Regions from separate parts of the Marinobacter sp. LV10R520-4 genome, predicted to be linked through region 3. Evidence: predicted binding sites of a transcription regulator. Region 3 holds the regulator's gene; each other region holds the start of a gene.
The links. The regulator LexA, encoded in region 3, represses DNA repair genes until DNA is damaged. The targets are predictions, from matches to a motif close to CTGTNTNNNNANACAG.

Region 1: the regulator LexA is predicted to act here: its motif matches at 1,628-1,643, upstream of recA (recombinase RecA).
Region 2: the regulator LexA is predicted to act here: its motif matches at 1,937-1,952, upstream of recN (DNA repair protein RecN).

The regions. Positions count from the first base shown of each region.
Region 1 covers NZ_PDJM01000001.1:193,785-197,063, reverse strand. Annotated here, with positions in the region: gene mutS (DNA mismatch repair protein MutS) at 1-968, opposite strand, end outside; gene ATG98_RS00925 (CinA family protein) at 1,060-1,563, shown strand; gene recA (recombinase RecA) at 1,764-2,891, shown strand; gene ATG98_RS00915 (flavodoxin family protein) at 2,958-3,279, shown strand, end outside.
Region 2 covers NZ_PDJM01000001.1:2,128,945-2,132,223, forward strand. Annotated here, with positions in the region: gene fur (ferric iron uptake transcriptional regulator) at 1-128, shown strand, start outside; gene recN (DNA repair protein RecN) at 219-1,895, opposite strand; gene grpE (nucleotide exchange factor GrpE) at 2,155-2,763, shown strand; gene dnaK (molecular chaperone DnaK) at 2,855-3,279, shown strand, end outside.
Region 3 covers NZ_PDJM01000001.1:2,746,063-2,749,341, reverse strand. Annotated here, with positions in the region: gene ATG98_RS13455 (DUF6586 family protein) at 149-625, shown strand; gene ATG98_RS13450 (hypothetical protein) at 674-946, shown strand; gene ATG98_RS13445 (cell division inhibitor SulA) at 1,001-1,465, opposite strand; gene lexA (transcriptional repressor LexA) at 1,508-2,116, opposite strand; gene ATG98_RS13435 (amidoligase family protein) at 2,319-3,279, shown strand, end outside.

The DNA.
Region 1 (3,279 bases), 2.6 Mb from region 3:
CGTACCACCGCCACATCGCGTAGCGGACGGTTCAACCAGCGCCGCAGCTGGCGCCCGCCCATGGCAGTGGCGGTGCGGTCCATCACCCAGGCCAGGGTGTACTGGGTGCCGCCCATCAGGTTGGTGTCAATTTCCAGGTTGCGGCGGCTGGCCGCGTCCAGAATGACCGCGTCTTCGCGTCGCTCGCGGCTGAGTTTGCGAATGTGGGGCAGGGCGGTGCGCTGGGTTTCCCGCGCGTATTGCAGCAGGCAGCCGGCGGCGCACACGGCCAAGTGCATATCTTCACAGCCAAAACCGGTCAGGTCGCGCACCTGCAATTGCTGAGTAATTACCCGTCGCGCGGTATCAGGTTCGAACAGCCAGGGCCCCTGGCGACGAATGCCGGTAAAACCTTCCAGCAAATCGGTAAAAGGAAAGTCTTCGCTGATCAATATTTCCGCCGGGCGCAGCCGTTGCAGCTCGCCTTGCAAGGCTTCGGTGCTATTAAGCTCTGAAACCGCGAAGCGGCCGCTGGAAATATCCAAAGAAGAAAAACCGAAGTGCTGCTTATGGTGATAAATCGCCACCAGCAGGTTGTCACGGCGGTCTTCCAGGTAGGCGTCGTCGCTAAGCGTGCCGGGAGTAACAATGCGCACCACCTGGCGATCAACCGGGCCTTTGCTGGTGGCCGGATCACCAATCTGCTCGCAAATCGCAATGGATTGACCTGCGCGCACCAGGCGGGCAATGTAACCCTCAGACGCGTGGTACGGAATGCCCGCCATGGGAATTGGATTGCCCCCTGATTGGCCACGGGCGGTCAGGGTAATATCCATCAGCTCCGAGGCTTTTTTGGCGTCGTCATAAAACAGCTCGTAAAAATCCCCCATGCGGTAGAACACCAGCTCGTTGGGATGCTGGCCCTTTATTTTCAGGTATTGCTGCATCATTGGGGTAATTTTAGGGCTTTCGGTGTGCGCTGCTGACATGGGACATCCGCGATGGCTGTTTTGGGGAACTGGCGGTGGATTGTAGAAAATTACACCGCAGGATGAAACGTGGATTATAAATGAGGTCACCATGCCTGATATCACTGATGAATACATCCGCCAGCAGGCGGCAGAACTGGGTAGCGTATTAACCCGCGCCAGCGCCATGCTGGTGACTGCAGAAAGCTGCACCGGCGGCTGGGTGGCTAAGGCCATGACCGACCAGGCTGGCTCCTCGGCCTACGTCACGGGTGGGCTGGTTACCTACAGCAACCATGCTAAACACGCTTTGCTGGGTGTTAATGAACAGACCCTGGCGGAATACGGCGCGGTGAGCGAGCCGGTGGTACGGCAGATGGTCTCCGGAGCGCTGCGAGTGTCGGGTGCAAGCGTCGCCGTTTCAATCAGTGGCGTTGCCGGGCCGGGCGGTGGCAGCGAGGCCAAGCCGGTAGGTACGGTGTGGTTCGCCTGGGGCAACGCCGAAAATATCAGCACCGGTTTGAAGCATTTTGACGGCGATCGCGACCAGGTGCGGCGCCAGGCTGTGATCTTTGCGATTGAAAGTGTGCGCCGGTTCTTGTTGAGTGATATCTAACCCACAATGGCTAAAAAAATCCCCCACACAAGGGTTGGTCTGCTTTGTCTAATGTGGTTTAATGCTGGTTAAATATACAGTTATTTTCCGGGGCAGCCAGTTCCCAAGTTTAGATTAGCGCATCATATTACCGGCGCACCCTATCAGCCCACTATTCAGCATATTATTCTAACGTACCATTTTGAAGAAGGTTCGTACCTATGGAAGACAACCGCAAGAAAGCTTTATCCGCCGCTCTAACCCAGATTGAACGCCAGTTTGGTAAAGGCGCCATCATGAAGATGGGCGACCACCCCCGTGAGGCAATCCCGTCCGTTTCTACCGGCTCTCTTGGTCTGGACGTTGCTCTTGGCATTGGTGGCCTACCTTACGGCCGGGTTTGTGAAATCTACGGCCCTGAAAGCTCTGGTAAAACTACGCTGACGTTGCAGGTTATTGCGGAAGCCCAGAAGCAGGGCAAAACGTGTGCTTTTGTTGATGCTGAGCACGCCCTTGATCCTCAATATGCTGAAAAGCTGGGCGTAAACGTTGATGAGCTGCTTGTTTCCCAGCCCGACACCGGTGAGCAGGCGTTAGAAATCTGCGACATGCTGGTGCGCTCCAACGCGGTGGATGTCATCGTCGTGGACTCCGTTGCCGCATTGACGCCAAAAGCTGAAATTGAAGGCGAAATGGGTGACTCTCATGTTGGTCTTCAGGCCCGCCTGATGTCACAGGCTCTGCGCAAACTGAATGGCAACGTCAAGAATGCCAACGTCCTGCTGATTTTCATCAACCAGATCCGCATGAAAATAGGCGTGATGTTTGGCAGCCCCGAAACCACTACCGGCGGCAACGCGTTGAAATTCTATGCCTCTGTGCGTCTGGATATCCGCCGCATTGGCGCAGTGAAAGACGGCGACGAAGTCACCGGTAACGAAACCCGGGTGAAAGTGGTTAAAAACAAAGTGGCACCGCCGTTCCGCCAGGCCGAATTCCAAATTTTGTACGGCAAGGGCATTTACCGCATGGCCGAAGTGGTGGACATGGGTGTAAAGGAAGGCTTTGTAGATAAGGCTGGCGCCTGGTACGCCTACAACGGTGACAAAATTGGCCAAGGCAAAGCCAACGCCTGCAAATTCCTGGAAGAAAACCTGGAAATGGCGAAAGAAATTGAAGCTAAGGTGCGCGACAAACTGATGCCCAAGCCGGAGAAAAAAGACGCGGCAAAAGATGCAGGGAAAGACGCGGAAAAAGGTGCAGGGAAAAATGCAGGGAAAAATGCAGGAAAGGATGCAGGAAAGGATGCAGCAGTGGCGCCTGCAGAATCCAGCGACGAACTACTGTAAGACCGTTAGTTTGTCAGCGCGCTGTTGATTGCAGCGCGCTGACAAGCACTAAAAGTGAGGCCGGCTATGCCAGACTCTAAAAAGTCAGACTCTAAAGGTTCAGACTCTGAACAGTCAGAAGTCGGAAAACCCAGCGCCAAAAAACTATTGATTGTTGCCCACGCTCCATCGCCAAATACCCTCAAATTACGCAACGCAGTTGCTGCTGGCGCTAGCCATAGCGATATTGAAAATGTTGAGGTAAAGGTTCTTGCTCCACTGGATGCCGGCCCCGACGATGTTCTGGCTTGCAACGCGATTATTCTCGGCACCACCGAAAATCTCGGTTACATGAGCGGCGCATTGAAAGATTTTTTCGATCGCTGTTATTATCCGTGCCTGGAAAAAA
Region 2 (3,279 bases), 620 kb from region 3:
AAACCGGAAAGGTCATCGAGTTTTTTGATCAGGTGATTGAAGATCGGCAGCAAATAATTGCGGCCGAGCACGGTTATGAGATTGTTGATCACAGCTTGACGCTGTATGTGAAACCCATCAAGTCATAAGCCAACTCACGATCAAGCATTTCCCCAAGCGAAAAAAAGGGGCGAGCCTCTGGCCCGCCCCGAAAACTCTCAGTAGAGAGGGGGATACTTTTAGTGGTGGGTTGCTTGCCCCTTGCTGTACATTTCTTTGGCGTGGGCAATGGTTTGTTCCGTCATATCCACACCGCCCAGCATGCGGGCAACTTCGCTGATTCGGCCCTGATCGTCCAGGGTTTCGATTTTCGAGAAGGTCGCTTCCTGTTCTGTGAACTTGCTAACGAACAGGTGTTGATGGCACTGGGCTGCCACCTGCGGCAAGTGAGTAACACACAACACCTGACCGTTTTCGCCGAGTGCCCTTAGCAGCTTGCCCACGACTTCCGCTGTGCCACCGCCAATGCCTACGTCTACTTCGTCGAACACCAATGTTGGTGTGGTAGAGGTTTGCGCCACCACCACCTGGATGGCCAAGCTGATTCGCGATAGTTCACCGCCCGAGGCGACTTTTGCCAGTGGTCGCGCCGGCTGCCCCGGATTGGCGCTAACCAGAAATTCGGTGTCTTCGTGGCCATGAGCCGCCGGCTCGTTACGGTTGTCTGCTAGCTGTGTAACAAACTGCATATTGGGCATGCTCAGCTGAGCCAGTTCTGCCGCCACGCGAATGTCCAGATTCACCGAAGCGTGCTGGCGTAACTGCGTCAGTTGGTCGGCCAGCGCGTTGTATTCCAGTAATTGTTCGTCCAGTTCGGTCTGAAGTTGCTCCAGGCTGCCGGCGCCGCCGTCCAGATCGGCCAGCTCACCGTTCAGCCGCTGGTGCAGGTCGAACAGTTGTTCAGGCATGATGCGATGCTTGCGCGCCATCTGGTAAATCGCACTCAAGCGATCTTCTATTTCTGCCAGGCGTTGCGGGTCCGCTTCGTAATCATCAACAAAGCGACGCAAATTGTCGCCGGCTTCGCTGATTTGTATCTGAGCTTCGCTCAGCATTTGCAGGGTATCGGCCAGCGCTGGAATTTCCGTTGGCAGCTGCTCAAGTTGCTGCAACGCCTGGCGCACCAGTGCAGCAGCGCTGGTGTCGTCTTCAGAGCACAGTAAAGCCGCCTGGTTGCTGTGGTGCAAAATAGTGTCAGCCTGGCTCAACTCTTGCTGTTGCTGTTCCAGGTGCTGCTGTTCGCCTTCTTGCAGGCCCAGTCGATCCAGCTCTTCTACCTGATAGCGCAACAGTTGCAGTCGGGCCTCGGTTTCGTCGGCGTTGTTCTGGCGCTCGACCATTTGCTGGCGGGTTTTATTCCACCCACTCCAGGCCTGACGGGTTTGCCCGGCCAGCTCCTCGGCCCCGGCGTATTCATCCAGTAAGGTGCGGTGGGTATCTTTGCGCAATAACGATTGATGTTGGTGCTGGCTGTGAATATCCATCAGCAAGCCGCCCATTTCTTTCAGGTGGCTTAGCGGGCAAGGTTGGCCGTTGATGTAGGCGCGGGAGCGGCCGTCGCGGCTGATGGCACGGCGCAAAATGCAGTCGTTATGATCGTCTAGCTCGTGCTGCTCCAGCCAGCTGCGTGCAGCGGCAATGGCCGAAATATCGAAGGTAGCGGTAATGTCAGCCCGCTTCGCGCCGTAACGCACGGCGCCGGCGTCTGCCCGCCCGCCCATGGCAAGGCCGAGCGCATCCAGCACAATCGATTTGCCGGCACCGGTTTCCCCGGTAAGGGCGGTCATTCCTTTATGGAAGTGTAATTCCACCCGTTCCGCGATGGCGTAATTGGAAACCGTTAGCTGTGTGAGCATGCCGAAACCTCCGCTCTATCTATATGCTATGTGTCTGAATACTGTTTTTTCATACAGTGACTGTGAATATATACAGGCTTTTTGATTGTTGCAAACTCTATAGCGTCAACTTTGTTGCAAAATGCGGCGCGCATCGGTTGAAACTGCGTCACGGGGCCCCATATCGATTTGCAAACACTTAGTTCCGGCCGTTACGGCCGGTATCCGATTTTGGCAGACCGTGGTCACACCGGTCGCGTTTCACTCATCAGGAGTAGTCATGAGCACTGACGAAAAACGTAACGAGCAGTTTACAGACGAGCTACAACAGGCTGTAGACAATGCCGCAGAAGGCAACGCAGAAACAGCCGAGGCAGCACCAGAAAGCTCACCATCTGCCGACCTTGAAGCACTGCAGGCGAAGGTCCAGGAGTTTCAGGAGCAGGTGCTGCGTTCCCAGGCAGAAATGCAGAACGTGCGCCGCCGCGCCGAAAACGACGTCGAAAAAGCCCACAAGTTTGCGGTAGAAAAGTTCGTTAGAGAACTGTTGCCGGTGGTAGACAGTCTGGAAAAAGCGGTTGAAAGCACCGAAGGCCACGAATCTTCTGGTGACTTGGTGGCGTCCATTCGCCAAGGCGTAGAGCTTACTCTTGGAATGTTCCTGTCTGGCCTCAAGAAGTTTAACGTTGAGCGCCTTGATCCTGTAGGCGAACCGTTTGATCCGCAATACCACGAGGCGATGTCTATGGTGCCGGCGCCTAACACCGAGCCCAACAGCGTGGTTGCGGTTATGCAGAAAGGTTATGTGTTGAACGGCCGTGTTGTACGCCCGGCGATGGTGATGGTGGCCAAGCCCCAAGATGCACCAAAAATTGATGAGCAGGCTTGAAAAATAGCTTAAAGCGCCAATATAGTTTTTAACCAGAACAGTCCGGAGCGATCCTCCGGCCCCAGCTTTCAGAAAGATTTGGAGTGACTCAATGAGCAAGATTATCGGTATTGACTTAGGCACAACCAATTCCTGCGTATCCGTTATGGACGGTGGCAAGGTTAAGGTTATTGAAAACTCTGAGGGCGACCGCACTACGCCGTCAATCGTTGCCTACACCGAAGACGGCGAAATTCTGGTGGGTCAGTCTGCCAAGCGCCAGGCTGTTACCAACCCGTACAACACCCTTTACGCCATCAAGCGTTTGATCGGCCGTCGGTTCGAAGACGATGTTGTGCAAAAAGACATCAAAATGGTGCCTTATAAAATTGCCAAAGCAGACAACGGCGATGCCTGGGTAGATGTAAAAGGCCAGAAAATGGCGCCGCCGCAGATTTCCGCGGAAATTTTGAAAAAGATGAAGAAAACCGCCGAAGATTATTTGGGCGAGAAAGTGACTGAAGCTGTTATCACCGT
Region 3 (3,279 bases):
TCAAAACGGAAGTAGACAGCGGGCACCGCGGCTTTGAAGCTGTTATGATGTTGGGCTAATTTCAGGTTTCAGTGGATTCCGGTGTCCATGAATCTCACAGCGCCAATCACACTAGCATTAATAGCAGCAACAACAGTCGCGAGGGTATATGGCAACAGCGTGGCATTCCCATCTTGCCGGTAAACTGGCACTGGCGCAGACATTGTTACGGCTTGCCGTTAACAGCAATCAGCCCTTACAGCAGGAAGCCTGCAAACAAGGGGCCATTGAACTGATGCTGCGATCGCGAAGGCTGCTGCTGTATACCCTGGCAGTGTGCTATCAGCAACGCAAAGGGCAACCCCAAAGCATTGACCAACTGGGCGAGCTGATCGGAGCCGATGCGCCGGAAGTTCAGCAACTGCTGGCATTGCAAGCCAGCGCTGACAGTTGGTGGAACCAACTGGAGCAACTTGGAGACGCGCAGAACCGGCCACCTGCGGCAAAAAAAACCGTCAGCAACGACAACATTATTGCCATCACTGCGGCCGTAGGCGCAGACCGTTCGCTGGCATCGGTTCAAGCCAGCCTAAGCGCATTTAAGCAATTTTCAGCCGATGTGGAAGCAAGACACAGCGAGTGGTAAAAAATCCCCGCACACGCTTTCCCGTTGGCGAACATAAAGGTTCGGAACATGTCACCATCGTTTTTTGAAATTATTCAACTCAGCAATGGCGATTACGCGTTGCGCCGCGTTGACGACGACGGCGCGCCATTGGTGCGCATCAGTTTTTCCGAAGAAGCCAAAGACATGATGGATGACCGCCAGATGCAAGTTGCCAAAGCCATGATTGCGGCAGGCATTGACGCCGCGGGCGATAACGCCCAGGACCTAGACTGGGATAGCAGCGACAACGACAGCGACGTCGAGTGGTTTGATGCGCCCCACAGCCCGACGCTGCATTAAACTCTATTAGCGCTAGCGCAAGGCTCTTTACTAACGCTGGCGCAAATCTCTTTACTAACGCTGACGCAAAACGACGCCGTGACTGTTACCCGCGGCGGATGCCGCCTGAAGTGCCTCAAAACACGCTTTGTTCAGCTTTTCGGTCCACAGCACCACCGCGTGACATGTGCCGACCCTCAGCGCCCGCTCCGCCAACTGGCGCGCCGGATGCTCGGCACTGGAACGCAAAACCAGCAGCTCACCGGCAACAATACCGTGCATTTTTTGCCATTTGCTGACCAGCTCCTGAGGTGGGTCTATCCATGCCAGCCAGCGCTTTTCCTGGTTCAGCTGGGTCAGCATTGGCAGTAACAGCTGAAAATTTTCCACCTGGCCCTGGGGCAATATGATTTCGGTGACGTTACCAGCAGACACCGGGGCTGGCCGTGGCTGAACTCGCACAGGCTGCGCCTGCTCTGCCACTCGCGCTGCGATCTGTTGCTGGTATGCAAGATTGCCGTTAAAGCTCAGTTGTTCCATGATTCCCCGCCCTTCTTTGTGTCGGTTTTCTGTCGCTACGGATCAGTGCAGGTCTGAGCGGCGGATAACGCCAACGCCCAACCCTTCAATGAACAGATCCTGCTCGGTCAGATCCACTTCAATCGGCGCGAAGTCGTCGTTTTCCGCCACCAGATACACTTTATTACCTTCTTTACGAAAGCGCTTCACCGTCACTTCATCACCTACCCTGGCCACCACAATCTGGCCGTTGTGAACGTCCTGAGTGCTGTGTACTGCCAGCAAGTCACCGTCTAGAATGCCGATATTCTTCATGCTCATACCACGCACTCGAAGCAGATAATCCGCCGCCGGCGAAAAAAAGCCGGGCTTTAAAGTGCAGTGGTCTTCCACGTGCTCCTGAGCCAGAATCGGGCTACCGGCTGCCACTTGGCCAATTACCGGCAAGCCAAGGTCTTGCTCGCTTTCTGGCAGGCGAATACCGCGGCTGGCGCCGGGCACCATTTCAATAGCGCCTTTGCGCGCCAATGCCCGCAAATGCTCTTCTGCCGCATTGGCGGAGCGGAAACCCAGCTCAGCTGCAATTTCGGCACGGGTGGGCGGATACCCGGTTTCATCCAGGTAGCGGCGAACGATATCCAGCACTTGGGACTGCCTGGCGGTAAGCTTCATATTCGGGATCCGCTGTGTCATAACATACCCTGTTTGTTTATACAGTGGTTTGACTATATACAGTGTTTTATCCAGTGTAAACCCTGTTTGCAGCATTTCCCCCGCTTGCGCTGTTACCAGCGTCAGATACCTAATATGCTATGATAATTCTACCGTTACGGGCCGCACTTGAAGCGCTGAAGACTGATCCAAGGGTGTAATAATGACGCAAAAGAACTTCTGCAAAATCCCCTCTGTAACCCACACTGCCAGCGGAGCAGAGCGCCGGGTTGGTGTTGAAATCGAGCTTTCGGGTTTAAGCTACGAAGCGCTGGTGAGCGAGGTCGCCAACCTGCTGGACGGCGCGCCGCAACCGCGGTCGCGCTACGTAACTGCAGTAGACACGCCACTGGGTGAGTTTGTGATTGAGCTGGATTCTGACCCCATTAAAGATCTGGACCTGACCGGGGCCGACGTTCCAGAAAGCCTGCGCGAGCTGGGTGGCCAGGCTATGGACGTGATTGACGCCGCGGCCGAGCGTATTGTTCCGCTGGAAATTGTTGGGCCGCCTATCGGTTTTTCCCAGGTGGAAGAGGTTGAGCGGCTGGTTAAAGAACTGCGTAACCTTGGCGCTCTGGGCAGCCGCGAGTCCATTTATTATGCCTTCGGGCTGCAACTGAACCCGGAACTGCCAGATTTACAGGCGTCCACCATTACGCGCTATTTACAGGCGTTTGCCGGCTTGTACGAGTGGCTAAAAAAGCGCCATCAACTGGATGTCAGCCGGCGTTTTACACCCTACATAGAGCCCTGGGCGCCTCGCTACACAGAACTGCTGATGCAAGATGACTACGCGCCATCGTTGGAGCAGTTGATGGAAGACTACCTGCAGCACAACCCCACCCGAAACCGGGCACTGGATCTGCTGCCGCTGTTTGCCCATCTGGATGCGCCCTTGCTGGCCCGCCATGTGCAGGACCCACGTATCAAAAAACGGCCCACCCTGCATTACCGGCTACCGGACTGCGACATCGACAACCCGCAGTGGAATTTTTCTTCGGTATGGAATGACTGGGTAATACTGGACGACATTGCCAATAACAACGACGACCTGGCGCAGCTGCGGGCCCAGTTTCGCGACTCCGGCACCATCAGCCTGCACAATCTGACCCACAGCAAACCGG